Regions from separate parts of the Rhodopseudomonas parapalustris genome, predicted to be linked through region 3. Evidence: predicted binding sites of a transcription regulator. Region 3 holds the regulator's gene; each other region holds the start of a gene.
The links. The regulator PhoB, encoded in region 3, activates phosphate uptake and scavenging genes when phosphate is short. The targets are predictions, from matches to a motif close to TGTCATNNANCTGTCAT.
Positions count from the first base shown of each region.

Region 1: M9H71_RS11795 (pyruvate kinase) is a predicted target of PhoB. The motif match lies at 4,642-4,658, and genes of this name have one in related genera.
Region 2: M9H71_RS09660 (RNA degradosome polyphosphate kinase) is a predicted target of PhoB. The motif match lies at 4,440-4,456, and genes of this name have one in related genera.

Region 1 is NZ_JAMKBZ010000011.1:35,713-43,352, reverse strand. It holds gene M9H71_RS11825 (DUF4407 domain-containing protein) at 1-244, shown strand, start outside; gene M9H71_RS11820 (branched-chain amino acid ABC transporter permease) at 587-1,558, opposite strand; gene M9H71_RS11815 (branched-chain amino acid ABC transporter permease) at 1,560-2,435, opposite strand; gene M9H71_RS11810 (ABC transporter ATP-binding protein) at 2,475-3,221, opposite strand; gene M9H71_RS11805 (ABC transporter ATP-binding protein) at 3,214-3,969, opposite strand; gene M9H71_RS11800 (ArsC family reductase) at 4,193-4,540, opposite strand; gene M9H71_RS11795 (pyruvate kinase) at 4,723-6,201, shown strand; gene M9H71_RS11790 (NAD(P)-binding domain-containing protein) at 6,409-7,640, shown strand, end outside.
Region 2 is NZ_JAMKBZ010000008.1:105,278-112,917, reverse strand. It holds gene M9H71_RS09695 (Crp/Fnr family transcriptional regulator) at 1-337, opposite strand, end outside; gene M9H71_RS09690 (hypothetical protein) at 586-786, shown strand; gene M9H71_RS09685 (cold-shock protein) at 838-1,041, shown strand; gene purN (phosphoribosylglycinamide formyltransferase) at 1,106-1,759, opposite strand; gene purM (phosphoribosylformylglycinamidine cyclo-ligase) at 1,768-2,841, opposite strand; gene M9H71_RS09670 (CDP-alcohol phosphatidyltransferase family protein) at 3,108-3,653, shown strand; gene M9H71_RS09665 (chromosomal replication initiator DnaA) at 3,697-4,374, shown strand; gene M9H71_RS09660 (RNA degradosome polyphosphate kinase) at 4,525-6,735, shown strand; gene ppx (exopolyphosphatase) at 6,748-7,640, shown strand, end outside.
Region 3 is NZ_JAMKBZ010000010.1:130,236-137,875, forward strand. It holds gene pstS (phosphate ABC transporter substrate-binding protein PstS) at 1-152, shown strand, start outside; gene pstC (phosphate ABC transporter permease subunit PstC) at 366-1,367, shown strand; gene pstA (phosphate ABC transporter permease PstA) at 1,369-2,232, shown strand; gene pstB (phosphate ABC transporter ATP-binding protein PstB) at 2,229-3,050, shown strand; gene phoU (phosphate signaling complex protein PhoU) at 3,074-3,790, shown strand; gene phoB (phosphate regulon transcriptional regulator PhoB) at 3,864-4,577, shown strand; gene M9H71_RS11490 (GcrA family cell cycle regulator) at 4,922-5,431, opposite strand; gene M9H71_RS11495 (acetylornithine transaminase) at 5,909-7,120, shown strand; gene argF (ornithine carbamoyltransferase) at 7,120-7,640, shown strand, end outside.

The DNA.
Region 1 (7,640 bases), on a different contig from region 3:
GGCGCCGGCCGAACCGACGACAGACACACGGTCCGCCGCCTCCAGCGAGCCCGTGACGGTCGCCGTTGCCGAGACCGAAGCGATCGGGCCGCTGCCGAAATACACCGCTGACGTCGAGAAGCTGATGACGGATGCGGTCGAGCTGTCACGCCCGCGCAAGCGAGCCGCGCATCCGCGCCGCGAACCCCGCTCCGACGGCGAAGCCGAGCTGCCGCTGGACCACGGCACCAGCCGCAATCTCTGACTGATGAGCCCTCGGTTGCCCGCGCTGATCGCGGGCAACCGACAGGTTGAAGCGCATTGAAGGCCGGCGAGCCGAGCTCACTGCACGGCTCGCCGCTTTTGTATAGAGCAGCAGGTTCTGTTTTTGATGGAATCGGGGGCGTGCCTCGGAGTGCTTACAACAGGCACAATCTCATGGTGAGGACGCGCGAAGCGGCGTCGCGAACCATGCGCCTCAGGCCCTGCGGCTCCTCATCCTTCGAGACGCCCGGCCTTGCCGGGCTCCCTCAGGATGAGGACTCCGTCCCGTTGGAGAGGGCAAAGTCTGCTTCAATCAAACGATGAAGCGCCCTAAAGGACAGCCCTACAGCGACCGTTTGAACAGATGCCCGATCTCGCCGACGATGCCGCGGCGGAAGGTCAGCACGCAGGCGACGAAGATCACACCCTGGATCACCGTGACCCACTGGCCGAATCCGGCGAGGTACTGCTGCATGGCAATGATCACGAAGGCACCGACCACCGGGCCGAATACGGTGCCGAGGCCGCCGACCAGCGTCATCAGCACGATTTCGCCCGACATCGTCCAGTGCACGTCGGTCAGCGATGCGTTCTGCGCCACGAACACTTTGAGCGAACCGGCGAAGCCCGCCAGCGTGCCCGACAGGATGAAGGCAAGCAGCTTGTACTGGTCTGTCTTGTAGCCGAGCGACACCGCGCGCGGCTCGTTCTCGCGGATCGCCTTCAGCACCTCGCCGAACGGCGAGTTGATGGCGCGGTAGATGATCAGGAAGCCGATCAGGAAGCCGGCCAGCACCACAAAATACAACGTGTCGGTGTTGGACAGATCGATGAAGCCGAACAGCTTGCCCTGCGGAATGCCCTGGATTCCGTCTTCGCCATGGGTGAACGGCGCCTGCAGATAGATGAAATACAGAAGCTGCGACAGCGCCAGCGTGATCATCGCGAAATAGATGCCCTGGCGGCGGATTGCGATCAGCCCGGTCACCACCGCGAGGCCGAACGACGCCGCGGTGCCGGCGACGATCGCCAGTTCCGGCGGCAGCCCCCACACCTTCAGCGCGTGGCCGCTGACGTAGCCGGCGGTGCCGAGAAACATCGCGTGGCCGAACGACAGCAGGCCGCCATAGCCGATCAGCAGATTGAAGGCGCAGGCGAGCAGCGCAAAGCACAGCCCCTGCATCACGAAGAACGGGTAGACCCCGGTGAACGGGACCACCAACAGCAGCGCGGTCATGATGCAGAAGGCGATCATCTCGTCGCGCACCGGGCGGCGGGTCGTGGACGGGACGGAATTCTGTGTAATCGTGGTCATGTCAGGTTGCCCGTCCGGTCAGGCCCGAGGGTTTCACAAGCAGCACAAGCACCATCAGCACGAACACCACGGTGTTGGATGCCTCGGGGTAGAAATATTTGGTCAACCCCTCGACGACGCCGAGAGCGAATCCGGTGATGACCGACCCCATGATCGATCCCATGCCGCCGATCACCACCACCGCGAACACCACGATGATCAGATCGGCGCCCATCAGCGGCCGAACCTGGTTGATCGGAGCCGACAGCACGCCGGCGAGTGCCGCCAGCCCGACGCCGAGGCCGTAGGTCAGCGTGATCATCCGCGGCACGTTGATGCCGAACGCGCGCACCAGTGTCGGGTTTTCGGTGGCAGCGCGAAGATTGGCGCCGAGCCGGGTCCGTTCGATCAGGAACCAGGTGAGCAGACACACCACCAGCGAGAACACCACCACCCAGCCGCGATACACCGGCAGATACATGAAGCCGAGATTGATCGCGCCACGAAGCTGCTCGGGGATCGCATAAGGCAGACCGGAAGATCCGAAATAGTTCTGGAACACCCCCTGGATGATCAGCGCGACACCGAAGGTGAGCAGCAAGCCGTAGAGATGATCGAGCCCAGACAGCCACTGCAGCAGCGTGCGCTCCATCACCATGCCGAACACGCCGACGATGATCGGGGCGAGCAGCAGCGCCCACCAATAGCCGAGGCCGGCGATGTTGAGCAGGAAGTAGGCGCAGAACGCGCCCATCATGTACAGCGCGCCGTGCGCGAAGTTGATGATGTTGAGCATGCCGAAAATCACGGCGAGGCCGAGGCTGAGCAGCGCGTAGAACGAGCCGTTGATTAGGCCGACCAGAAGTTGCGCCAACAGAGCGGGGACGTTGATATCCATCTTGCTCTCAGTCTTTCGTGGATTCCACCAGTCCCGCCGTCAGACGCCGAGATAGGTATGGAGCTTGTCCATGTTGGCTTCGAGCTCGGAAGTGGCGAAGCCGTCGATGATCTTGCCGTGCTCGACCACGTAGTAGCGGTCGGCCACCGTGGCGGCGAAGCGGAAATTCTGCTCCACCAGAAGAATGGTGAAGCCCTGCTTCTTCAGCCGCGCGATGGTGTGGCCGATCTGTTGGATGATCACTGGCGCGAGCCCCTCGGTCGGCTCGTCGAGCATCAGGAAACGGGCGCCGGTGCGCAGGATTCGCGCGATCGCCAGCATCTGCTGCTCGCCGCCCGAGAGCTTGGTGCCCTGACTCTTCAGCCGTTCGCGCAGGTTCGGGAACAGCTCGAAGATCTGGTCGAGCGACAGCCCGCCCGGCCGAACCTGCGGCGGCAGCATCAGGTTTTCGCGAACGTCGAGGCTGGCGAAGATTCCGCGTTCCTCTGGACAGAACGCGATGCCGCGACGGGCGATCTTGTCCGATGACGCGCGGCCGATATCGGTCCCGTCGAACGTGACGCTGCCGCTGCGCTTGGCGACGATGCCCATGACCGACTTCAGCGTGGTGGTCTTGCCGGCGCCGTTGCGGCCGAGCAGCGTCACCACCTCGCCCTCGCGGACCTCGAAATTCATCCCGTGCAGAATGTGGGATTCGCCGTACCACGCTTGCAGGTCGCGCACGCTCAGCAGTGCCGCGCCTGCGGCCGACGATGCGGGCCGCTGCAATGTCGTCGCCTCAACCATGACCCGCTCCGAGATAGGCTTCCTTGACCCGCGGGTCCTGCGTGAGGTCGGCGTAGTTGCCTTCCGCCAGTACCTGACCGCGGGTCAGCACGGTGATCACATCCGACAGATTGGCGACTACGCTCAAATTGTGCTCGACCATCAGGATCGTGTACTTCGCCGAGATCCGCTTGATCAGCGTGGCGATCTTGTCGATGTCCTCGTGGCCCATGCCGGCCATCGGCTCGTCGAGCAGCATCATTTCCGGATCGAGCGCCAGCGTGGTGGCGATCTCCAGCGCGCGCTTGCGGCCGTAGGCCATCTCCACCGCCGGTGTGTCGGCGAATTCGCTCAGGCCGACGTCGTCGAGCAGCTCGCGCGCGCGCTGGTTGTACTTGTCGAGCACGCTCTTGGAGCGCCAGAAGTCGAACGACGAGCCGTGCTGCCGCTGCAGCGCGACCCGAACGTTCTCCAACGCAGTCAGATGCGGGAACACCGCCGAGATCTGGAACGAACGCACCAGACCGAGCCGCGCGACGTCGGCCGGAGCCATCGCGGTGATGTCCCGTCCCTTGTACATAATCTGCCCCGCGGACGGCCGCAGGAACTTGGTGAGCAGATTGAAACACGTAGTCTTACCGGCCCCGTTAGGGCCGATCAGCGCGTGAATGTGACCACGGCGGACCCGCAGATTGACGTCCCGCACGGCAAAGAAGCCGGCGAATTCTTTGGTCAACCCGTTGGTTTCGAGGATGATGTCATCGGCCAAGCAAATTCCCCCCATCGACCGCGCGCGGTGCCGACGCGCTCGACCGATGTCTCCTTTTTGGAACCGGTGCTCGAAGCGCCTCGATCGGCGCTCGGCCCGATTTTTCTGATCCGACTATGCAGCTATTCGCGAGCCTTGTGCAAGATGCAAAGCTGGGCAGCGTTTGCGGGCGGTCGCACCTGGGGGAAACTCCCGGCGGTGACGTGCCGACGGGTGCTCACGATCAGTCGAACAGCTCTGCGTAAGCTTCGGGACGAAAACCGACCAGCAGCTTGCGGCCGTGCTCCAGCACCGGGCGCTTGATCATCGACGGCTGCGCCAGCATCAGCGCGATCGCCTTGGCTTCCGAAAGATCCGCTTTGTCCGTCTCGGGGAGCTTGCGGAAGGTTGTGCCGGCGCGGTTGAGCAGCGTTTCCCAGCCGGCCTGCTTCGCCCAGCGTTCCAGATGCGCCTGATCGATTCCCGCGGCCTTGTAGTCGTGGAACGTGTAGGCGACGCCGTGGCCGTCGAGCCAGGCCCGAGCCTTCTTCATGGTGTCGCAGTTCTTGATGCCAAAGAGGGTGATGGGCACGCGCAGGCTCCGCAAAGGTCAGCAAACGAGTCGCATTCAGGCTGGGGCACACTCACGCGTCAAGCGCTTCAGAAGAAAGTCTGAGGCAGCGCAGCATGGCCTGTCACATCGGTTTCATCCAGCGCTCCTAGAGCGGGTGGGATGCGGCCTTCCGGGCCGCCTGAACCCGCGGGATGCCAGCGATGCCAACCGACATTCTCCGTCTCAAGCACAAGCTCGACACGCTGATCACGGAGATCGAGACCGACAGCCGGGCGCGCATCGCCGGCTGGGCGGATCAGATCCATCGCCCTGGGTTCGGCCAAAGCGCTGCGAATCTCGCGCACTACTTGGCGCTGCGTCATCATGATCTGCGCCCGCTGCAGCATTCGTTGATGGCGCTGGGGCTGTCGTCGCTCGGCCGGCTCGAAAGCCGGGTGATGCCGACGCTGCTCGCGGTGCGCGCCACACTGGCGGCGCTGGCAGGCGAGCCGGACATGCTGCGACCATCGTCGAAGCAGTTCTTCGCCGGCGAGCATGATCTAGCTACCCGCAGCGCCGAATTGTTCGGGCCGCTGTCCGGCGCCCGCCGCTCCGCCCTGCTGGTCACCTGCCCGAGCGAAGCCGCCGACGATGCGACCTTCATGCTGCGGCTCGCCGAGCGCGGAGTCGAGGCGGTGCGGATCAATTGCGCCCACGACGATGCCGCCGCCTGGCAGCGGATGATCAATCATCTGCACGTCGCCGAGGAAGCCACCGGCCGGCGGATGAAGGTGCTGATGGATATCGCCGGACCGAAGATCCGCACCGGCGCCGCGCGCACGCCCGACGGCCGCGACCGCATCGTCACCGGCGATCTGGTGGCGATCGTGGCGCAGGGCGAATTCGAGCGGATCGATCTCGACGAAGAGCACTTCGCGGTGGAATGCACCCTGCCCGATCCGCTGACGCGCGCCGCGGTTGGCGCCCGGGTGTTCGTCGACGACGGCAAGCTTTGCGTCCGGATCGAGCGCAAGACCGCCTGGGGTCTGCTCGGCCGCGTCACCGCCACCGCCGACACCGGCTTCCGGCTGAAGCCGGAAAAAGGCCTGAACTTCCCGGATACGCCGCTCGACATCCCTGCGCTCACCGCCAAGGACCGCGCCGATCTCGATTTCGTCGCGGCCCATGCCGACGGCGTCGAATTCTCGTTCGTGCAGTCAGTCGATGACGTCAAGATGCTGCAGGCGGCACTCGCCGAACGCCGGCCCGACGACTGGCACAAGCTGTCGCTGGTCTTGAAGATCGAGACGCCGGATGCGGTCGCGCACCTGCCGGACATCCTGGTCCAGGCGGCCGGCCGGCAGCCGACCGCGGTGATGATCGCGCGCGGCGATCTGGCGGTGGAGATCGGCTTTGCCCGGCTTGCCGAGATGCAGGAGGAGATCCTGTGGATCGGCGAGGCCGCCCATGTGCCGGTGATCTGGGCCACCCAGGTCCTCGAGCATCTGGTGAAGAAAGGCACTCCGTCGCGCGGCGAGATGACCGATGCCGCGATGGCAGCGCGCGCCGAATGCGTGATGCTGAACAAGGGCCCCTATCTGTTCAAGGCGATCACCGAGCTCGATACCCTGCTCGGCCGGATGGCCGACCATCAGCACAAGAAGACGCCGCAGCTCCGGCGGCTGCAGAGCTGGGGCTGAGCGCCCCGCGCCGCAAGCGCGCTCGCCGATCCTCTTCCGATTCTCGCGCAATCAGGTTTGCGGCGCCCATGATGCGCCTGCGAACGCATGATCACGATTGCTGGACCGCACCGGCTTCGCCCTCGCCTCCCGGGCGGCCGATGTTAGGATCGTCGAACTAACAAGAGCGCCTATCGCGCCGCAACAAATCACGATGGGAGGACAAACATGCTCGACACCGCACCGAACGGCAAAGTCACCACGCTCCTCGGCCAGCTCGACGATGCGCTCAGCGCCGGCGACATCGACCGGGCGGTCGATCTGTTTCAGACCGACTGCTACTGGCGCGACCTCATCGCCTTCACCTGGAACATCAAGACCATGGAGGGTAAGGATCAGGTCCGCGACATGCTCGGCGCGCGGCTCGCCGACACCAAGCCGTCGCATTGGCGGATCGCCGATGGCGAGGACGCCGCCGAGGCCGACGGCATCGTCGAGTGCTTCATCCAGTTCGACACCGCGCTCGCCCGCGGCGTCGGCCATCTCCGCATCAAGGAGGGCCGGATCTGGACGCTGCTCACCACCATGGCCGAACTGAAGGGCTTCGAAGAGCCGCAAGGCTTTCAGCGTCCGATGGGTGTCAAGCACGGCGCCGATCCCAGCCGCAAGACCTGGAAGGAAGAACGCGACGCCGAGGCCGCCGAGCTCGGCATCACGCGACAGCCGTATTGCGTGATCATCGGCGGCGGCCAGGGCGGCATCGCGCTCGGCGCGCGGCTGCGCCAGCTCGGCGTGCCGACCATTATCATCGAGAAGAACGAGCGGCCCGGCGATAGCTGGCGCAAGCGCTACAAGTCGCTCTGCCTGCACGATCCGGTCTGGTACGACCACCTGCCCTATCTGCCGTTCCCGCCGAACTGGCCGGTGTTCGCGCCGAAAGACAAGATCGGCGACTGGCTGGAAATGTACACCAAGGTGATGGAGCTGAATTACTGGGGCTCCACCGTCTGCAAGCGCGCGTCCTATGACGAAGCCGCCAAGCAATGGACCGTGGTGGTCGAGCGCGACGGCCAGGAGATCACGCTGATGCCGAAGCAGCTGGTGCTCGCCACCGGGATGTCGGCCAAGCCGAACATGCCGACCTTCGAAGGCATGGACGTGTTCAAGGGCGATCAGCACCATTCCTCGCAGCATCCCGGTCCGGATGCGTGGGCCGGCAAGAAGGCGGTGGTGATCGGCTCGAACAATTCGGCGCACGATATCTGCGCGGCGCTATGGGAGGCCGGCGCCGATGTCACCATGGTGCAGCGCTCGTCGACCCACATCGTCAAGTCGAACTCGCTGATGGAGCTCGGGCTCGCGGGCCTCTACTCCGAGCAGGCGGTGCAGAACGGCATCACCACCGTCAAGGCCGACCTGATCTTCGCCTCGCTGCCGTACAAGATCCTGCACGAATTCCA
Region 2 (7,640 bases), on a different contig from region 3:
CATCGGCTTCGATCCGGAGCGCGGTGCCCGGCATGCACACCACCGATCGCTGAGACGACACCTCCGCGCCCAGTACGAGCGGAACGCCGACATAGCCGAAATAGCCGACCATGGCCGTTTCGACGAAGTCGGTACGAGTTCCGGAAAGATGCGACACAAGGCCATCTTCGATGAAGTGCACGCACTCGACGCGCCGATTGGCTTCCTGCAGCACGGCACGGCCGCGGAACTCGACAGGCCGCAGCAGCGGCTTGAGCGCTTCGAGATCGTCGGGCGCGAGTTGGGCCAGAACCCGGTTTCGCACCGGAGATGAGCTTGCTTGCAGATCGTTCGCCAAAATCGAAACGGCTCCTTGGTGATTGTTGGTTCTGCCTTGGAACCGGCGATGCCGATTCAGACGGTAGCTTACCGAAGTGCGACCGAGGTGACCACGGTCCAAAGTGTCCTAAATTGTCGCATCCTTGCCGCAACTGTGGCGACCTTCGGCGCTGCAGCAATATTGGACGCTCGCATTTGCGCAAACTGAGAGCACCGCAATGCCGAATACGGCGGCGCAGCTTGCTGTCAGGGCGGAAATAGCAAGACGTGCTGCAAGCACGAGCGGTTGCTGCATTCGAACTGATCAGCAGCCTCAACTACCACGCGGTGGTCGGGCAGGAGCGGGAGGCTTGCTATACCAGAAAAATCGTGTTGCAATTAATGCGCAATCGGATCTGGCCCTTCGGCTTCATGTTTTGCGACTGGGAAATCGACAACAAGGCATTGGGTTCGCCGCTTGTGGCGTGACACGTTGAGAACGTGCCACGTCTTTTTTGTATCTAGATCGGGAGGCAGGCGATGCAAAAGGGCACCGTCAAATGGTTCAACCCCACCAAGGGGTATGGTTTCATCCGTCCGACCACGGGCGATAAGGACGTCTTCGTCCACATTTCAGCGGTCGAGCGCGCTGGGCTGAGCACGCTCAACGAGAACCAGGCGATCGAGTATGATCTGGTCGAAAACCGCGGTCGGACGTCGGCGGAGAACCTGAAGATCTCCTGAGTTCGCCGGCCAAATTGTTTTCGACTGCCCCCGGTGGAAAGCCGGGGGAGCTTCGAATGGTCGATTACTTCGCCGTCGGCACGATCAGTGCCTGGTCTGGCGCAATGGGCGAAGACGACTTGCAGAGATCGCCGTCGAGCCGCAGCAGACCTGCCGCCAACAGTCGTAGCGCAGCGGGATAGATCCGGTGCTCGATGCCGAGGACGCGCGCAGCCAGTGTCTCGGAGGTGTCGTCGTCCTGTACGGGCACCGCGCCTTGAACGATGATCGGACCGGCATCGGTATCAGGCGTCACGAAGTGCACCGTTGCGCCCGAAATCTTGACGCCGGCGCGCAAGGCTTGGCCGTGCGGATCGAGGCCGGGAAACGACGGCAGCAGCGACGGATGGATGTTCAACATCCGGGCGTACCAGCGCTGGGTGAACTCGGCCGTGAACAGCCGCATGAAGCCGCCGAGGCAGATCAGCTCAATGCCACGCGCGTCGAGTTCAGCTTGCAGCTTGGCTTCGAAACCCGCCCGATCCTTGCCGAAGGGTTTGCTTTCGATCACCGCGGTCGCAATGCCGCTGCGCTCCGCGATCGCAAGGCCGCCGGCGGTTGCCACGTTGGAGATCACCACGGCGATCTCGGCCGGAAACCCGTCCTCGGCCGCGGCTTCGATCAGCGCGGCCATGTTGGAGCCGCGCCCGGAAATCAGGATGGCAACCCGAGGCTTCATCGGCTCACTCACGAGGCGAGGTCGAGGTGGCCGTCATAGACCACGCGCTGGTCGCCCTTTGCGGCAATCACCTGACCGAGCAGGTGTACGCTTTCGCCGCTCGCGGTGAGGACTTCGGTGACCTGATCGACTGCGTCCGCCTTCACGATCGCGATCATACCGATGCCGCAGTTGAACGTTCGCAGCAGTTCGAGCTCGGCGATCTCGCCTTGCTCGGCGAGCCATTTGAACACCGGCAGGACCGGAATCCGCGGCAGATCGATGCCGACGCCGAGATGCTTCGGCAGGACCCGCGGGATATTCTCGGTGAAGCCGCCGCCGGTGATATGGGCGAGGCCCTTGATCGCGCCGGTGTCGCGGATCGCCTGGAGGCAGGACTTCACATACAGCTTGGTCGGCGCCAGCAGTGCGCCGCCGAGCGTCATCACGGGCGAGAATGGCGCCGGTGCATCGTAGGGCAGGCCGGATTTCTCGACGATCTTGCGCACGAGCGAGCAGCCGTTCGAGTGCACGCCGGAGGACGCCAGTCCGATCACCGCATCGCCCTCGGCGATGTCCTTGGAGGGCAGCAACGTGCCGCGTTCGGCAGCACCAACCGCGAAGCCGGCGAGGTCGTAATCGCCGTCCTTGTAAAGGCCCGGCATTTCGGCGGTCTCACCGCCGATCAAAGCGCAGCCGGACTCTCTGCAGGCTTCCGCCACGCCGGCGACGATCTCCGCGGCTGCTTCCGGATCGAGCTTGCCGCAGGCGAAGTAATCGAGAAAGAACAGAGGTTCGGCACCCTGCACCACGAGGTCGTTGACCGACATCGCCACCAGGTCGATGCCGATGCCGGCATGCAAGCCGGCGTCGATCGCGACCTTGATCTTGGTGCCGACGCCGTCGGTGGCCGCGACCAGAACAGGATCCTTGAAGCCGGCCGCCTTCAGATCGAACAGGCCGCCGAAGCCGCCGATCTCGGAATCCGCGCCGGCCCGTGCCGTGGCGCGGACCATCGGCTTGATCAGATCGACCAGCCGGTTGCCCGCATCGATGTCGACGCCGGAGTCGGCGTAGGTGAGGCCGTGCTTCCGCTCGGTCATGCCCGGTTTTCCCAATTCAAGCTGTGCGGCACCCGGGCATACGTCGCCAGGGCGAGGCCCGCCGTCGATTCAGCCGGCGCAACGAAGCTAGACCTAAGTCCCGCTTGTCCGCGCCCAGCCGATGTTTTGGGGTGGTTACGTCGGATTCCGCCAGCGTGCAATGGCTCGCAAGGGGACCCAGCATGGTCTATGTAGAAAACCAGCCCGCTCAACCGTCGAAAGTCGAGCTTTTTCGGCGGATTTGGCTCGGAAGCCGGGAACGTCGTGTGAGCATACCCAACATCATTACGCTCTGCCGCATCCTGTTGGTGCCGGTCGTGGTCTGGGCGATTGCGTCCAACGAGATGGCGATCGCCTTCGCGGTGTTCGTGGTGGCCGGGGTCAGCGACGCGGTCGACGGGTTCCTGGCGAAGCGGTTCAACATGGCGAGTGAACTCGGCGCGTTGCTCGACCCGCTCGCGGACAAGGCTCTGCTGGTCTCGATCTACGTCTCGCTCGGGATCTGGGGCGCGATCCCACGCTGGCTTGTGATCCTGGTGGTGTCGCGCGACATCATGATCGTCGGCGCGGTGATGATCTCCTGGGTGTTCGGCAAGCCGATCCCGATGAAGCCGCTGATGGTGTCGAAGCTGAACACGGTCGCGCAGGTCGCGTTTGCGGCGATGGTGCTCGGGGCGCTGGCCTTCGGCTTCGAGCCGATGCCTTACGACCTGTTTCTGATGGGCGCGGTGACCGTCTTGACCTTGCTTTCCGTCTCCTTCTATCTCGTCGAGTGGATGCGGCACATGAGCACGATCGAGCCCAGCCGTTGACCGCGTCGGCCGGCCGCAAGTGCGGGCCGGCATGGAGCGCCCCGTGGCAGTTCGCGTTGAACCTCGACAACTAGCCCTTGACCTGCCGCACGCCGAAAGCCTGTCGCGCGAGGATTTCCTGGAAGGTTCGGCCAATACCGCGGCACTCTCGCTGATCGAGAGCTGGCCGGACTGGCCCAACCGTATCATGATGCTGGTGGGCCCCGAGGGATGCGGCAAAAGCCATCTGGCGGCGATCTGGGCCGAGCTGGCCGGGGCCCGATCGACGGCGGCGCAGGCGCTCAATGCGGCGGCGGTGCCCGGCGCGCTGGCAACCGGAGCGTTGGTCGTAGAGGATCTCGTCCCCGGCAGCTTCGACGAGCGTGCGCTGTTTCACCTGATGAATATGGCGCGGGAAGACGAGGCCTATGTGCTGTTCACCGGCCGGACCGCGCCGTCCGCCTTTCCGGTGGAATTGCGCGACCTGAGGTCGCGGCTGCGGACCGTGCCGGTGGTGTCGCTGCTGCCGCCGGACGATGCGCTGTTTCGGGCGCTGATCGTCAAATTCTGCGCCGACCGCCAGATGTGCATCGACGCCGCCCTGGTCGGCTACCTTGCCAACAGGATCGACCGGTCGTTCGTGGCCGCCCGTCAGGTTGTTGAAAAGCTCGACACCATGGCGCTACGCCTTGGCCGCCCCGTGACGAGGGCGCTCGCCTCCGAAGTGCTGCGCGACGACTGATCCGCCGCAGCCGATGCATGGCGGGAAGGCGCGCCGCTTGACGGATTCTGCACCTCGTTCCTCAATGTCATGGAAACGTCATGCAGCGTCAGCATTGTCTCGCGGCGCCGCAGCCGCGGTGCGCTCCATCCTACTCTGGATCAGTTTTTCATGGACTCCGAGCAAGTGATTGCGATCGAAGAGAAAAAAGGCGAGACCGAGCCGGCATCGGTGATCGCCGCGGGCCCCGAGCGATTCATCAATCGCGAGTTGTCCTGGCTGCATTTCAATCGGCGCGTGCTCGAAGAATCGGTCAATCCACACCATCCGGTGCTGGAACGGGTGCGGTTCCTGTCGATCTCGGCGAACAATCTCGACGAGTTTTTCATGGTCCGCGTCGCCGGCATCAAGGCGCAGATCCGGGAGGGCATCACCGAGCGCAGTCCCGACGGGCTGACGCCGTCCGAACAGCTCGGGCTGATCAATGAAGCCGTTTCGAGGCTCGCCAGCGACCAGCAGTCGATCTGGCGTGACCTTCGCGGGGTGTTGGCTGACTCCGGTATCATTTTGCTGGATGGCAGGGATGCGACCAAGGCCGAACGGACCTGGATCGAGGACCACTTCCTCCACAACATCTTTCCCCTGCTGACGCCGCTGGCGATCGACCCGGCGCATCCGTTCCCGTTCATCCCGAGCCTCGGCTTCACCATCGGCCTGCAATTGGCGCGGGTCTCCGACGGCAAGCCGATGAACGCCCTGATCCGGATGCCGGCGCGGATCGACCGCTTCATCCGGCTGCCCGCGAACGGCAAGGATCAGACCGTGCGGGTGATGACGCTGGAGCAGGCGACCTCGCTGTTTATCGGACGGCTGTTCCCCGGCTACCACGTCAAGGGGCAGGGCTCGTTCCGGATCATTCGCGACAGCGAACTGGAAATCGAAGAAGAGGCCGAGGATCTGGTCCGGCTGTTCGAGACCGCGCTGAAGCGGCGGCGCCGCGGATCGGTGATCCGGCTGGAAGTCGACGCGGCCATGCCGGAAGAGCTGCGCATGTTCGTTCAGCGGGCGCTGGGCGCTGCCGACGACGAGGCGTTTCTGGTCGACGGCGTGCTGGCGATGAACGAGCTGTCGCAGCTCACCCGGGTCGACCGTCCCGATCTCGAATTCGTGCCCTATGTGCCGCGGCACCCGGAGCGGGTCCGCGACCATGGCGGCGACATCTTCGCGGCGATCCGGCAGAAGGACCTGATCGTCCACCATCCGTATGAATCGTTCGACGTCGTCGTCCAGTTCCTGCAGCAGGCGGCGCGCGATCCCGACGTCGTCGCGATCAAGCAGACGCTGTACCGCACGTCCAACAACTCGCCGATCGTGCGGGCTCTGGCCGAAGCGGCCGAGGCCGGCAAGTCGGTCACCGCTCTGGTCGAACTGAAGGCGCGGTTCGACGAAGAAGCCAACATCCGCTGGGCGCGCGACCTCGAGCGCGCCGGTGTGCAGGTGGTGTACGGCTTCCTGCAGCTCAAGACCCACGCCAAGCTGTCGTTGGTGGTGCGGCGCGAGGGCGGCACTCTGACGACATACATCCACACCGGCACCGGCAACTACCATCCGGTGACGGCGCGTATTTATACGGACCTGTCGTACTTCACGTCGGATCCGATCCTCGGCCGCGATGCCGCGCGGGTGTTCAACTACATCACCGGCTACGCCGAGCCGAGCGATATCGAGAAGATGGCGGTGTCGCCGATCACGCTGCGCAAGACGATGCTGGAGCATATTCGCGGCGAGACCACTTACGCTCGCCACGGCAAGCCGGCCGCGATCTGGCTGAAGATGAATGCGCTGGTCGATCCGGAGATCATCGACGCGCTGTACGAGGCGTCGCGGGCAGGGGTCTCGGTCGAGTTGGTCGTTCGCGGCATCTGCTGTCTGCGGCCGGGCGTGCCGGGGCTGTCCGACAACATCCGGGTGAAGTCGATCATCGGCCGGTTCCTCGAACACGGCCGCATCTACTGCTTCGGCAACGGCTACGGTCTGCCCAGCGCCAAGGCGGCGGTGTACATCTCGTCCGCCGACTTGATGCCGCGCAATCTCGATCGCCGCGTCGAGGTGCTGTGCCCGATGCTCAACCCGACCGTGCATCAGCAGGTGCTGGAACAGATCATGGTCGCCAATCTGAAAGATACCGAGCAGAGCTGGCGGTTGTTGCCGGACGGATCGTCGACGCGTATGAAGGCCGCCAAGGGCGAGGAGCCCTTCAACGTCCACAACTACTTCATGACCAATCCGAGTCTGTCCGGCCGTGGGAAGTCGCTCCAGGAATCCTCGCCCCGTCGGCTCACCCGGCGGGCCGAGCGCCAGCAGTCGCAGCAGTCTTCCTAAGGGGCGTCGACGTTGAGCAAGCAGCCGCACAGGCGCGAACCCAGCGTCGCCGTTATCGACATCGGCTCGAACTCCGTGCGCCTCGTGGTTTACGAGGCGCTGGCGCGCAGCCTGGTCACCGTGTTCAACGAGAAGGCGCTGTGCGGCCTCGGCCGCGAGGTTCAGACCACCGGGCTGCTGACCACGGATGCGGTCAACAAGGCGTTGGTCGCGCTGAGGCGGTTTCGTGCGCTGATCCGGGTGATGAAGGTCGGCAAGGTGTTCGCGATCGCGACCGCCGCCTGTCGCGATGCCAAGAACGGCCCAGATTTCATTGCCGAAGCCGAACGGATCTGCGGTGTCACCATCGAGATTTTGTCGGGGCCGCGGGAAGCCAAACTCTCGGCGCTGGGGGTCATCTCGGGCGTGCACAAGCCCAACGGAATCGTCGGCGATCTCGGCGGCGGCTCGCTCGAACTGATCGAGGTCCGTGGCAGCGCGGTGCGCAAGGGCGTGACGTTGCCGCTGGGCAGCCTGGCTTTGCAGGACGCCTCGCAGAAATCACTCAAGCGCGCCGAACGGATCGCCCAGCAATTGCTTTCCGAATCCGGGCCGCTCAAAACCGGGCGCGGCCGGAATTTCTACGCGGTCGGTGGGACCTGGCGCGCGCTGGCCCGCATCCACATCATCCAAAGCGGTTACTCGCTCCAGGTGATGCACGGCTATTCGATTCCTGCGGCCGAAGCGCTGCGGTTCGCAAAGCGGCTTCGCGTCCTCGCCGCCGCCAATCAGCTCGCCGACATCGAAGTCATCGCCGATGCGCGGCGGCCACTTTTGGCCTACGCGGCGCTCGTGCTCGAATACGTCATTCGTATCGCCAAGCCGAAGATGATCGTGTTTTCGACCTATGGCGTGCGCGAAGGGTT
Region 3 (7,640 bases):
TCGACAAGGCTGCCTCCGCCGAAGCCATCAAGTTCTTCAAGTGGGCGTTCACCAACGGCGACAAGGCTGCCGAAGCGCTCGACTACATCCCGATGCCGGAACCGGTCGTCAAGCTGATCGAGAAGACCTGGGCTGCGGACATCAAGAGCTGATAGGCTGAATGTCGAAGCTGCGATCCGGCTCCGTCCGGGTCGCAGCACGACGTTCACGCGAGCGACGGAATCCGAGGGACGGATTTCTCGGACTCCGGTTTTGCACCGCAGTCGGTGCAGGCGCGACGATCGATCGCGCATCCGGTTTCAATTCAGAAATCTCCAGCCGCGAAGCGCGGTTTCGGCCCTGCAGAAGGCATAGGGAGAGTTAGCGTGGCGGATATGGCGGTTGAGACGACCGGATTGCAAGCGGCTGCCGGACCTTACGATCGGGCCAAGGCGCTCAGCGCCTTCAAGCTCGGCGACAAGGCCTTCTACTGGACGACGCGCTCCTGCGCGATTTCGGTGTTGCTGATCCTCGGCGGCATCATCGTCTCCCTGATCGTCGGTGCCTGGCCCGCGATCCGTGAATTCGGCTTCTCGTTCCTCACCACCGCGCGTTGGGCGCCGGCCAACGATCCGCCGGTCCTCGGTGCACTCGGCCCAATCTACGGCACGCTGGTGACCTCGCTGATCGCGATGGTGATCGCGATCCCGGTCGGTCTCGGAATCGCGATCTTCCTGACCGAGCTGTGCCCGATGTGGCTGCGCCGCCCGATCGGCCTCGCCATCGAGTTGCTCGCAGGTATCCCGTCGATCATCTACGGCATGTGGGGCTTCTTCGTGCTCGGGCCGTTCCTGGCCTATCACTTCCAGCCGTTCATGATCGCGATCTTCGCCGATATCCCGGTGTTGAACGACATCTTCGCCGGCCCGCCGTCCTATCTCAGCCTGTTCAACGCCGCGCTGATCCTCGCCATCATGGTGCTGCCGTTCATTACCGCTATCTCGGTCGACGTGTTCAAGACCGTGCCGCCGGTGCTGAAGGAAGCAGCCTACGGCGTCGGCTGCACGACCTGGGAAGTGGTGCGCAGCGTGGTGATCCCCTACACGCGGGTCGGCGTGATCGGCGGCGTGATGCTGGCGCTCGGCCGTGCGCTCGGCGAGACCATGGCGGTCACCTTCATCATCGGCAACTCGTTCCGGATCACCGGGTCGATCTTCTCGCCCGGTACCACGATCTCGGCGGCGATCGCCTCCGAATTCGCCGAGAGCGACGGCCTGCATCAATCGGGCCTGATCCTGCTCGGCCTGTTGCTGTTCATTCTGACCTTCCTGGTGCTGGCGGCCGCCCGGCTGCTGCTGCTGCGGCTCGAACTGAAGGCGGGCAAGTAACATGACGCCGATCCACCTCGACAATCCGATCTACAAGCGGCGTCATCGCAACGACGTGGTGATCAAGGTGCTGTGCTCGGCTGCCGCACTGTTCGGCGTCACCTGGCTCGCGCTGATCCTGTTCACGCTGTTCTGGAACGGCCTCGCAGGCCTCAATCTCGAAGTGCTCACCCAGAACACGCCGCCGCCGGGCTCGACCACCGGCGGTCTGCTCAACGCCATCGTCGGCTCGGTTCTGATGACCATTCTTGGCGTCGGAATCGGCGCGCCGCTCGGGCTGTTCGCCGGCACGTATCTGGCCGAATACGGTAAGCACGACAAGCTGACCTCGGTGATCCGCTTCATCAACGACATCCTGCTCAGCGCGCCGTCGATCATCATCGGCCTGTTCATCTACGGCGCGGTGGTGGTGACGATGGGCCGGTTCTCGGCGCTCGCCGGTGCGCTGGCTTTGGCGGTGATCGTGATCCCTGTGGTGGTGCGCACCACCGAGGACATGCTGCTGCTGGTGCCGAGCTCACTGCGCGAAGCCGCCTCCGCGCTCGGTCTGCCGCGCTCGCTGGTGATCCGCCGGATCGCCTATCGGGCGGCGCGCGCCGGTCTGATCACCGGCATCCTGCTGGCGACGGCCCGCGTCGCCGGCGAGACCGCGCCGCTGCTGTTCACCGCGCTCAGCAACCAGTTCTTCAGCTTGGATCTGACCAAGACGATGGCCAACCTGCCGGTTACCATCAACAACTTCGTCCAGAGCCCCTACGCTTACTGGAAGCAGCTCGCCTGGACCGGCGCGCTGCTGATCACCCTCACCGTGCTTGCCCTGAACATTGGCGCGCGCATCATCGGCGCCGAGAGGACCACGAAATGACCGAGATCTCGATCGCCACCAGCGTTCCGTCCGCGATGCCGCTGATCGGCGCCCAGCCGGACGGCCCGGCCAAGGTGACCGTGCGTGACCTCAATTTCTACTACGGCCAGAACCACGCGCTGAAGCACATCAATCTCGCGCTCGCCGCCAACCGGGTCACCGCTTTCATCGGCCCCTCGGGCTGCGGCAAGTCGACTCTGCTGCGCATCTTCAACCGGATGTACGACCTGTATCCGGGACAGCGCGCCGAGGGGCAGGTGCTGCTCGACACCACCAACATTCTCGACCCCAAGCTCGACCTCAACCTGCTCCGCGCCCGGGTCGGCATGGTGTTCCAGAAGCCGACGCCGTTCCCGATGACGATCTACGAGAACATCGCGTTCGGCGTCCGCCTGTACGAGAAGATCTCCAAATCGGAAATGGACGGGCGGGTCGAAAAGGCGCTGCGCGGCGCCGCGCTGTGGAACGAGGTCAAGGACAAGCTCAACGCCTCCGGTCTCAGCCTGTCCGGCGGTCAGCAGCAGCGGCTGTGTATCGCGCGTACCATCGCGGTGCGGCCGGAAGTGATCCTGTTCGACGAGCCGTGCTCGGCGCTCGATCCGATCTCCACCGCCAAGATCGAAGAGCTGATCGACGAGCTGAAGGAGCAGTACACCATCGCGATCGTCACCCACAACATGCAGCAGGCGGCGCGCGTGTCTGAATCGACCGCCTTCATGTATCTGGGCGAGCTGATCGAGTTCGGCCCGACCAACAAGATCTTCACCTCGCCGAGCGATCGGCGCACCCAGGACTACATCACCGGCCGGTTCGGCTGACGCCGCGGGCGAGGAGCACGGATATGGGATTCGAACACACCACCAAGGCGTTCGACGGCGATCTGCAGGAACTCACCCGGCAGGTCGCGGAGATGGGCGGCCTGGCCGAGCGCCAGATCGTCGACTCCGTCGACGCGCTGATCCGGCGCGATGTCGCGCTGGCCTCGCGCGTGGTCGCGGCCGATGCCGAGATTGATCAGATGCAGCGCAATATCGAAGAGCGCGCGGTGCTCACCATCGCCCGACGTCAGCCGATGGCGGTCGACCTGCGCGACATCGTCGGCGCGATGCGGGTCGCCACCGATCTGGAGCGGATCGGCGATCTGTCGAAGAACATCGCCAAGCGTGTCAACGCGATCGACAGCGACTTCCATCCGCTGAAGCTGATCCGCGGCCTCGAGCACATGACCGATCTGGTGCAGTCGCAGGTCAAGGCGGTGCTGGATGCCTACACGGCGCACGACTTGCCGGCCGCGATGGTGGTGTGGAACGGCGACGAGGAAGTCGACGCGATCTGCACGTCGCTGTTCCGGGAACTGCTCACCTACATGATGGAAGACCCGCGGAACATCTCGTTCTGCATCCACCTGATGTTCTGCGCCAAGAACATCGAGCGGATCGGAGATCATGCGACCAACATCGCCGAGACGGTGTTCTACATGATCGAGGGTCAGCAGATCATGGACAAGCGTCCGAAGGGCGATATGACCACCTTCGCGAACGCGACCCCCGGTAACTGACGCAGATCTGGCCGCCGGCCCGCCGGGCCGGCCGCCAGGGGCGTATCGAGACGACACTGAGACGAGGACGACGATGGCTGCGCGCATTCTGGTAGTCGAAGACGAGGAAGCGCTGACGACGCTGCTGCGATACAATCTGGAATCTGAAGGTTACGAGGTCGAAACGGTGGCGCGCGGTGACGACGCCGACACCCGGATGAAGGAACGGATTCCCGACCTGGTAGTCCTGGACTGGATGCTGCCGGGCCTGTCCGGCATCGAACTGTGCCGCCGGCTGCGGGCACGGCCGGAAACCAAGCAACTGCCGATCATCATGCTGACGGCGCGTGGCGAGGAGAGTGAGCGGGTCCGCGGTCTCGCGACCGGCGCCGACGATTACATCGTCAAGCCGTTCTCGGTGCCGGAACTGCTGGCACGGGTGAAGGGCCTGCTGCGCCGCGCAGCGCCCGAGCGGCTTGCTACCGTGCTGGCTTACGGCGACCTCGAACTCGACCGCGACAAGCGTCGGGTGGCGCGTTCAGGCCGGCCGATAGATCTCGGCCCGACCGAATATCGCCTGCTCGAGTTCTTCTTGGAGCATCCGGGCCGGGTGTTCAGCCGCGAGCAGCTGCTCGACGGCGTCTGGGGCCGTGACATCTACATCGACGAGCGCACGGTCGACGTCCACATCGGGCGCCTGCGCAAGCTGCTCAATATCGGCCGCGAGCAGGATCCGATCCGCACCGTCCGCGGCGCCGGCTACGCTCTCGACGACCGCTTCGCCAAGGTGGAAGGCAGCCCATCGTAGTTGTTAGCAGGTTTGCGATGTTGGTGGGCCAAGCGAAGCGTGCCCACCAAAAGGCTCTTTTCAAATCACGATGACCGCGAGCGTGATGTTGTAATCCGTGGGCACGGCGCGACTTTGCCGACCCTACCGCTTTTGCAATCGTTCGGCCGCGGCCTTAGCCCAACATAGCAGCGTCATCCTCCGCGCAAGCGGAGGATTCAGGATTACAGTAAGTGGGCGGGAAGTAACGGACGCTCTGGCATACTGGGCCGCCCGCTTTTGCGGGCGATGACAGTTTGGCAGGGCCGCGCAGCCCTGCGCTGCGCGAGCGCGGTTTGCCGCGGCCTTGGGCTGGCGGCGTCAGTCTAGCGGGTGGTCTTCGGCGCAGCGCGGCGGCGGTCGCCGACCGGCTGATAGGCGATGCGCGAGTGATGCGCGCAGTACGGCAGGCCCGGCAGAGACTTGCCGCCGCAGAAGAAGAATTCCGGGCTCGACGGATCGCCGACCGGCCAGTGGCAGGTGGCTTCGTTGAGTTCGAGCAGCGACAGCCGCTGGTTCATCGGCACCACGTTGTCGAACGTGACCGGATCCGGCTCCGCTTCGACTTCGAAGGCGTGTGCCAAGGCGGTGTTGCCACGGGCCACCGGACGGTTCACCCTCATCATCTGCTGCACCGGACGCGCCTTGCGCGGCCGCGGAGCTGCCGAGGTCGGGCTCTTGGCCCGGCCCGACAGGCCGAGGCGGTGGACCTTGCCGATCACGGCGTTGCGGGTGACGTTACCCAGCTCAGCGGCAATTTGACTCGCCGACAGCCCGCCCTCCCACAATTTCTTCAACTGCTCGACGCGCTCGTCGGTCCAGGTCAATGCCGTCATAGTTCTATCCCTTCCTGCCGCGGGCGCCGAAGGGCGGCGCGGAACCGCGGCTGTGAGGTCGTCAAAATCTCTGCTGTCAGAATCCCTTAGCGCTCGCCGGACGACCCTTGCCGCCCCGGCGTTACGCCTCATCCGAGAACTCGAAATGGATTACAAACCGCGCACGAGATGTCGTACCCGACAGGCAAAAGGCTACAATATGCCGTGACTCGGGCGCAAGAGTCCGACCCGGTGCGTCCACACCTTCTCCTGTGAGTGAGTCCGCGAAGCCACAACAAACTGCAGAAGTAGTGCTTTTCTGGCAGCACTTCGTCGAAGCTCCGTGTTGACAGTGAGTTCGACGCTTCTAAAATAATGCCACGTGCCGCCTGGAAAGGCGGCACGTTTCGTTTCCGGGGTACGTTGTCCCTGACTGCGTTCGTGTCATGCGCGTGACGCGTCCGGCCGGCGGCCCGCTTTTTTCCGATCGGATCGGCTATGTCTCAGAGCGTTGCAACGTCCCATCTCCTCCCGGTTTTCGCCAGAGCGGATGTCGCGTTCGAGCGCGGCGAGGGCGTATGGCTGCACGGGACCGACGGTGAGCGCTATCTGGATTTCACCAGTGGCGTCGCCGTCAACGCGCTCGGCCATTGCCATCCGCATCTGGTCGAAGCCTTGCAGCAGCAGGCGACCAAACTGTGGCACGTCTCCAACCTGTTCAAGAGCCCTGAGGGCGAACGGCTGGCGGAGCGGCTGTGCGAGCAGAGCTTCGCCGACATGGTGTTCTTCTGCAATTCGGGCGCCGAAGCGGTCGAGTGCGCGTTGAAGATGGCGCGGCACTATCACTTCTCGAAGGGCGCGCCCGAGCGCACCCGGGTGATTACTTTCGAAGGCGCGTTCCACGGCCGCACGCTCGGCACGCTCGCCGCCACCGGCTCGGCAAAGTACCTGGAAGGCTACGGCAAGCCGCTCGAAGGTTTCGACCAGCTTCCGCTCGGCGACATCGACGCGGTGAAGGCGGCGATCGGTCCGGAGACCGCGGCGATCCTGATCGAGCCGCTGCAGGGCGAGGGCGGCGTGCGTTCGCCTGAGCTGGCGTTCTTCCGGGCCTTGCGCGAGCTGTGCGACGCGCACGGCCTGCTGCTGGTTTTCGACGAAGTGCAGACCGGCATGGGCCGCACCGGCGAGCTGTTCGCCTATAAGCGGCTCGGCGTCGCGCCTGACATCATGGCGCTGGCCAAGGCACTCGGCGGCGGCTTTCCGATCGGCGCGTGTCTGTCGACCGCCGAAGCCGCGAAGGGCATGGCGCCGGGTGCGCACGGCTCGACCTTCGGCGGCAATCCGCTGGCGGTCGCGGTCGCCAATGCGGTGCTCGATGTGATGCTGCAGCCGGGATTCTTCGACCACGTTAAGAAGATGTCGCTGCTGCTGAAGCAGAAGCTCGCCGGCGTCGTCGATCGGCATCCTCGGGTCGTCAGCGAGATCCGCGGCGAAGGATTGCTGCTCGGCCTGAAGGCGGTGGTGCCGTCGCCGGAACTGATCGCGGCGCTGCGGGCCGAGAAGCTGCTCACCGTCGGTGCCGGCGACAACGTCGTGCGCCTGCTGCCGCCGCTGATCGTCAGCGAAGCCGAGCTCGACGAGGCGATCGGCCGTTTGGAGCGCGCCTGCGTCACGCTTGCCGGACAGGCGGCGCAGAAGGAGGCGGTGTGATGAGCAACAACATGCCGCGGCACTTCCTCGATCTCACCGAACTGCCGACCTCGGAACTGCGCAACATGCTCGCCGCCGCCGTCGCCATGAAGGCGAAGCGCAAGGCGAACGCCGATGCCGACAAGCCGCTCGCCGGCAAGACGCTGGCGATGATCTTCGACAAGCCGTCGACCCGCACCCGCGTGTCGTTCGACGTCGGCATGCGCCAGCTCGGCGGCGAGTCGATCATGTTGACCGGCACCGAAATGCAGCTCGGCCGCGGCGAGACCATCGCCGACACCGCACGGGTGCTGTCGCGCTTCGTCGACATCATCATGATCCGCATCCTCAATCACGAGGCGCTGTTGGAGCTCGCCGCCAACGCCACCGTGCCGGTGATCAACGGCCTGACCCGCAAGTCGCATCCGTGCCAGGTGATGGCCGACGTGATGACGTTCGAGGAGCATCGCGGCCCGATCAAGGGACGCACCATCGCCTGGACCGGCGACGACAATAACGTGCTGGCGTCGTTCGCTCACGC